Regions from separate parts of the Neobacillus sp. FW104-15D2 genome, predicted to be linked through region 1. Evidence: riboswitches for the same ligand, from Rfam matches in the RefSeq annotation. Region 1 holds a riboswitch; the other holds the start of a gene.
What was found. A riboswitch is a leader RNA that binds a small molecule or an ion and turns the genes downstream of it on or off. The one in region 1 is predicted to bind FMN.
Positions count from the first base shown of each region.

Region 2: it holds a riboswitch for FMN, as region 1 does, so the genes downstream of both, AC3WR0_RS16130 (ECF transporter S component) here and ribE (riboflavin synthase) in region 1, are expected to answer to the same signal.

Region 1 covers NZ_JBYTCJ010000005.1:112,416-115,836, reverse strand. Annotated here, with positions in the region: gene AC3WR0_RS06295 (bifunctional 3,4-dihydroxy-2-butanone-4-phosphate synthase/GTP cyclohydrolase II) at 1-738, opposite strand, end outside; gene ribE (riboflavin synthase) at 753-1,394, opposite strand; FMN riboswitch at 1,533-1,661, opposite strand; gene AC3WR0_RS06285 (potassium channel family protein) at 1,796-2,824, opposite strand; gene AC3WR0_RS06280 (glutathionylspermidine synthase family protein) at 2,828-3,421, opposite strand, start outside.
Region 2 covers NZ_JBYTCJ010000020.1:52,783-56,203, forward strand. Annotated here, with positions in the region: gene AC3WR0_RS16125 (peptidoglycan DD-metalloendopeptidase family protein) at 72-995, shown strand; FMN riboswitch at 1,213-1,344, shown strand; gene AC3WR0_RS16130 (ECF transporter S component) at 1,510-2,079, shown strand; gene AC3WR0_RS16135 (ferredoxin) at 2,272-2,520, opposite strand; gene AC3WR0_RS16140 (YpbB family protein) at 2,809-3,421, shown strand, end outside.

The DNA of each region.
Region 1 (3,421 bases):
AGGCTCGCCTTCTTTCCATTCTCCTTTAACAAGCGCAACATGCTCGCGGTTATCAATAGGATTTGAATACCCTATCATTTTAAACTCACCAAATGCAGTGGGCATTTTTACTTCCACTTCTCGTTTTACGAGCTTTTCATTCCTATTTCGGTACCTGATTAATTCAGCAATAGTTATGAGCTTCAGATCATGCTTTGATGCGATTTCAATAAGATCAGGAACACGAGCCATTGTTCCGTCATCCTTCATGATTTCACAGATTACACCTGATGGTGCTGCACCGCATAATTTTGCCAAATCCACCGACGCCTCAGTATGCCCGGCACGTCTTAGGACACCGCCCGGCTTTGCTACGATTGGAAAAACGTGGCCAGGTCTTCTAAAATCCCCAGGAACAGAATTTTGATCTAAGAGCTCCAATATTGTGAAGGATCTTTCATAAGCACTAATACCTGTGGTGGTGGTTTTATGGTCGATACTGACAGTAAAAGCCGTTCCATGATTATCAGTATTTACTTCAACCATAGGATGAAGATCTAAACGATTGGCAATTTCCTCTGTTATTGTAACGCAAATTAACCCACGGCCATGAGTCGCCATAAAGTTAATGGCTTCAGGGGTCGCTTTTTCTGATAAGACAATAAGGTCGCCTTCATTTTCTCTATCTTCATCGTCAACCACGATGATCGGCTTGCCTTTTTTAAGATCGTCGATTGCCTCTTCAATGGTGTTAAACATATTCTCAGCCCCCTCTAATAAAATCCGTTATCAGCCAGAAAGTCCATCGAAAGCCCCTTTTTCGGAGTTTTTCCCTCCATTTGGTGGATAATGTACTTTCCGATCAAATCATTTTCAATATTAACGATGTCACCGGGATTTTTTCGTCCCAGGACTGTGTCCTGATGAGTGAGCGGAATCAGGGATACTGTCACCTGGTTTTTTTCTAAACCAAAGATGGTAAGACTAGTCCCATCTATTGCAATTGAACCCTTTGGAATGCAAAATTTGCTTAGTGACTCTTCTAGCTCAATCATGTAATAAACAGCATTATCCTTATGCTCTTTTTTCATAATCCTCCCGGTACCGTCAATATGGCCGGAAACAAAATGGCCGCCAAATCTTCCATTAGCACTCATTGCACGTTCCAGATTTACTGGGGAACCGGAATTTAACATTTTTAGCGAGGTATCCTTCATTGTTTCTGGCATAACATCAACAGTAAAGGTGCTTGAAGTAAATCTCGTTACAGTTAAACAAACGCCATTTACAGAAATACTGTCGCCAAGATGGACATCTCCCACTATTTTTTTTGATTCAATCGTAAGAACCATGCTGTTGCCGCTTGAATGTAAGGAAACAACCGAGCCGATATCTTCAATAATTCCAGTAAACATTTTTTCACCTTATTCCAATCCAAAATAAAACCCTTCAGAGGCCTGAAGGGTTTTTTGGGAGATTTATGAGATGAAAAGTATATCAAAATAAGCCTCATCCATATCAAAAATTGGACAGACCTCTACTATATACTTACCCATGTCCTTCTCCCATCCAGACTGTACTGTCGGCTTTGGAATCACACCAAATCCTGCCAAAAAGGCTCGCGGGCTAAGAATTTCTTCATTACCGCCGGTTGGGATTTTCACCCGACCCCGAAGGACAAATTAAACTGCACTATAGGTATTTATTTAAATTCTATATTAGTTTAGCATAAAAAAAATAATTGTAAAAACATATTGTTTGTTTTTTATGTTGAGGACAAATGAATGCCAAATAATTAGACACCAGCCGGCATCCTTTAACGATTTATTTTAAGATAGGTTTCTTCATCACAAATGACATATAGCTTGGCGTTTTCGGGAATAAGTTCTTTATGCCTTTTGGCGAGGTCAAGAGAACCGCCATCCGAAATTAATGTTGCTCCTGTATTGAAAAGCTCTATTGCTGCGTCTTTATATGTTGCCCAGTGGGGCTTTTTTGTTACCTCGTAGAGATTATCTCCGTCCGCATTGCTTAAAAGCTGTCTAAATAGTTTGCTGGAACCGTGGTTAATGGCCGCTTGTGCCATAAGCTTTGAAATCGAATCATTTGAAAGGATAAATTCATCTACATTAGCATGTTCAAATAACGAGATGTGGGTATCCTTTTTAATTTCAACTATCGTATAAATACTCTTGTTATATTTTTGGGATAAGTGTTCAACTCTTGATGCAATCAGTAAAGATTTTCCGTCCGCATATTCCGGATGGTCATTCCGGTCATCGGAAAAAATGGCTACTGATTTGGCAGCGAGAATATTAGCCTTTAAAAGCACTTCTTCTTCAGCTGGGTTCCCCGAAATAAAATGAAGACGGTCATGCTCAGATGGTGCACGCTCAGCATGGTCAACCACAATAATATCGCACTTTTGGCCGCTGCTGATAATTTCCCCAAGAACATTCTCCAGTTTTTCTCTGGAGGATCCTATCAATATGTAATGTCCTTTTCCTGAATAGGTCAATTTCCCTTCCTCCTTCAGCTTGCGGTAAACACTTAGACTTTCAAATATCTTACCAATTATGACACCCATTGCGCCTATTCCGAACGTATAGATAAGCAGCATTGTAAAGATTCTTCCAAAATCACTTTTCGGGAAAAAATCGCCGTAGCCAACTGTCACTAATGTGGTCATGGTCCACCAAAGTGCATCAATAAAACGCGGAAATGTCTCTGGTTCAGCAATCCTCATCGTAAAACTGCTAATTAAAATAAGAGAAAGTGCAAGTCCGGAGGCCTGCAGCAGACTAATTTTGCTTATCCTAGAAAAAATCTTATGCAAGATCCACATCTTCTACCCTCCGTGCCTGATACCAATTGGCATATAATAGGACAAATTATTGGTAATCCTTTCACCAACTCTATAACCTATGGCTGACGGAGCCCCATTGAGGAGAAAGCTGCCGATCAGCAGATGTCCTTTCTGTATCCCTTTTTCACTTTTAAAGTGAATGGAGGGCATATTTACAAACTGCTGGTACACAGGCAAAAATTCCGTATAGCTCAGCTGTGGTGCAGGATGCTCGATCAGCCCCTTTCCGCTGAATATTTCAACTGTATCCCCTTCCCGCCCGTAGGAAGGTTTTTTAACATATGAAATTTTCTCTTTAATAAAGTAGTCAGGATCCAAAAATGTTGGCAGGAAATATTCCTCGATCCAGTCATGCTCTTCCGAAGTAAAAAACGTATTTTTTTCCTGATGCAGCCCCCAAATAACAGCTTGTACCGCTTTATTCTGCAAAAGAAAGGCAGAAGGAGGATTAAGAATGACTAGTTTGCCTGCTTTAACCAAATCAAGAAGCCAAATGCCAATCTTATTGCCTTGTTCATCCTCATCTAAAATAAGGTTTTCGATGGGAAAGGTCTGCCGATAAAGGATATCAATCTT
Region 2 (3,421 bases), on a different contig from region 1:
ACTTCTGGTTCTATTCATAAAAACGATGACATATGGTGAGTACAGAGGATTGCAATATAAGGAGGAAAAGAATGAGGGAATACATAGTACGGTTTTTGATTGCGGGAATTATGATGCTCCTTGTCAGTCTGTTGTTTCTAGGAGGCAGGCACCCTCAGGCAAGCATGCTTGATGATACTAATACCAGCCTCGAATGGAAATGGCCCGCTGACGGGGTCATTACTGATAAATTTGGGACAAGGCATGGCGAACATAAAGGGATTGATATAGCCGGAAACATTGGTACTAAAATATATTCAGTAGACGATGGAGTCGTGGAGAAGTCATATTTATCGGATACATATGGAAATGTTATTTTTGTAAAGCATCCCAGCAATTTTGTGACTGTATATGCTCATCTGAGCAAACGTCTCGTAATGGAAGGACAACAGTTAAAGCGGGGAGCCCTGATTGGGCTTATGGGGACTACAGGTGAATCCACAGGTGTCCATTTGCACTTTGAAGTACATGAAACCGAATGGACATTTGATAAAAAACATGCTTTAAATCCTGAAATGGTTCTTGGGTTAGCTCAAGTAGGCGAAACAGTTCATGCAGGCAGCATTAAGAATTCCGAAGGTGCTATGGAGGCACTATCCAGATATGAAGAAAAAGAAGTGGAACAAAAGGCAAACGGGGATCAGAAAGGTATTCAGGTAATCTCATATACCGTTTTACATGGTGATACACTTTGGACAATTGCCGAAAATAACCATTCTGATGCTGAATTGATCAAAAAAATAAATAACATGACTGGAGACAAAATTCTTCCGGGGCAGGTGCTGAAGATTCAGCAAGAATCAGGCAAGCAATATATTGTGAGAAAGGGTGACACCCTTATTTCCATTTCCAAAGAAACACACCTGGGGATTGAAAAACTAAAGGAACTGAATAGGCTCTCCTCAGATGTTATTTTTCCTAATCAGGTTCTCGATTTAGGTTCATTCCAAAAATAATTTGGTTAAAAAATTGTATTTTTTGCCAACGGATGCAGGCTGGAGAAAAATCCAGCCTCTTTTCGCTAATCAGAATTTATATCCATAAATTCTGAACGCATAAGTAAAACTAGGGCATCCGCTAAAAGGACTTGGCGGATGCCAAGTTTTTCTAAAATGTTTTTTCTTCACACAATTTCTTACATTTAGTATAATGAGTTCGTATAACATAATATAGGTCTATCTTCGGGGCTGGGTGAAATTCCCGACCGGCGGTGATGAGATAATATTCTCTAAGCCCGCGAGCCTTTTGGCAGGATTTGGTGAGATTCCAAAGCCGACAGTAAAGTCTGGATGGGAGAAGATGGAGGTTCCGCAAACGTTCAAAAAAGCAGGTTTTGAACGTTTATTAAGCGTGAGTGCCTTTTATTCTCCCTCAAGTCATAAACTTGGGGGATTTTATTTTTAAAAGGCAACATTGCTTATTGCTGAACCTTTCTTCTGAAGTGGATGGATCACAAAGGAGAGAGGAAAAATGAAAAAACTAAGTGTTAAAGCAACTGTATCAATTGGAATGTTAAGCGGTTTAGCGTATATCCTAATGCTTTTAAATTTTCCGCTGCCGCCATTTCCTAATTTTTTAATGATTGATTTTAGCGACATTCCTGCATTGATCGCAGCTTTAATTTTTGGCCCGCTTGCGGGTGTTTTGGTGGAGTTATTCAAAAACATTCTAAATTACTTCGCGACAGGAAGTGCAACTGGTGTACCAGTTGGGCATATTGCTAACTTTGTAGCAGGAGTACTGTTTGTATTGCCAGTATACTTTTTGTATATAAAACTGAAATCTAAAAAAGGAATGACTATTTCATTGGTAATTGGTACCATTATCATGGCAATAATGATGAGTGTTCTTAATTACTTTGTTATATTGCCTGCATACACGTTTTTCCTTCATTCACCAGCGATGTCAACCGATGCAACTTATAAAATGGTGACAACAGCCATATTGCCTTTTAATTTGGCAAAAGGAATTATCATGTCATTCATCTTTTTGCTGCTTTTCTTTAAAATGCAGCCTTGGATTGCTAAACAGAGTGCTTAATTATATAAAGTGGCAGTTAACTTTTATTGTTGAGTGTCACGCATTCCATTAAAGAGCAACATTTTTGCAAGGTCGAATAATAGATAATGAATCTAAGCGGCAGGAGATTCCTGCCGCTTTGTGTATTTGTGAACAATAAGAGCCCTCCAACTGGATTGGAGGGCAGCTTTAAGTATATTTTAAAAATTGGAATTATTCGAACTTAGTAGGGTTGCCGTCAAATGGCTGTTCAGCAACTTTAATAGAGTCTGTTGGGCAGCCTTCGAAAGCATCCATCATGTCGTCCTCTAATACATCCGGAATTTCAACGATACCTTCGTTGTCATCAAGAGTTACATATGCAATGCCTTCATCATCATAATCATAGATGTCTGGAGCCGCTGCTCCACAGGCACCACATGCGATGCAAGTTTCTTTGTCAACAATTGTATACTTTGCCATGTAAAAAACCTCCCAGTAAATTAAGCAGATATTCAAACCCTATTTCCATGGTTTCATGGAAACGTATTCCTCACTTTCTATTGTAAAACTGAATGTCTAACTTTTCAATAGTAAATGTAATGAGAATGCTTATCACGCAAGGGTTTCACCTTCATATTTCTTCATTTTTCAACAATAAACAACAGCAGTTCATTATGTTTCATGTTAAAATAGAGGGAAAGAAAAAGCACGTAAAAACACTTTCACAGGCATGTGATTAATCTTCAGAAGATTAAGGGGGGTGGAAATATGGCTTATTTTGATTTGATCATTCTATACTGTTTAAAGCAGTTAAACGGGGAACGGACAATCTATTCAGTCTATCACCTTTTAAAAGGAAAAAAGTCAGCTCAAACCATACAGGATGCCCACCTTTTCTCCCTAACCAAATTTTTTGGTGTCTTTATGACTTTAACAAGAAGTTCATTAGAAGAGGCAGTCCACTCCATGTTTCAACAAGGTTATATTCTGCAATCAGAATTAGAGCCTCAGCATTATACACTGACTGAAAAAGGAAATGCCTTTCTTGAATTGCTGCTTAAGAAACGGCCCATGCCTATCTATCTAGAGGGTTTAAAATACCAACCTTTAACACAACTGGTGTGGGAGAGAATATCCTTACTTGTCCAGGTTGTCTCCAATCTTGTGTATCAGGAAAACAAATACATTCCTATACAGAAGGGAAAAGAAACCCATCAATGGCTTAAACATGTTTTAAGAAAGCATAGTATGGACAGAGCCGAAATTGGAAAAAAGCTCTTTATTGAACTTACTTCCTGTCTTGAAAAAGGAGAAGGCCTGAATCCATTAGTACTTAGCTTAAGACTTACCGGCCACCAGATTATTGGCCTAACCTCCATGC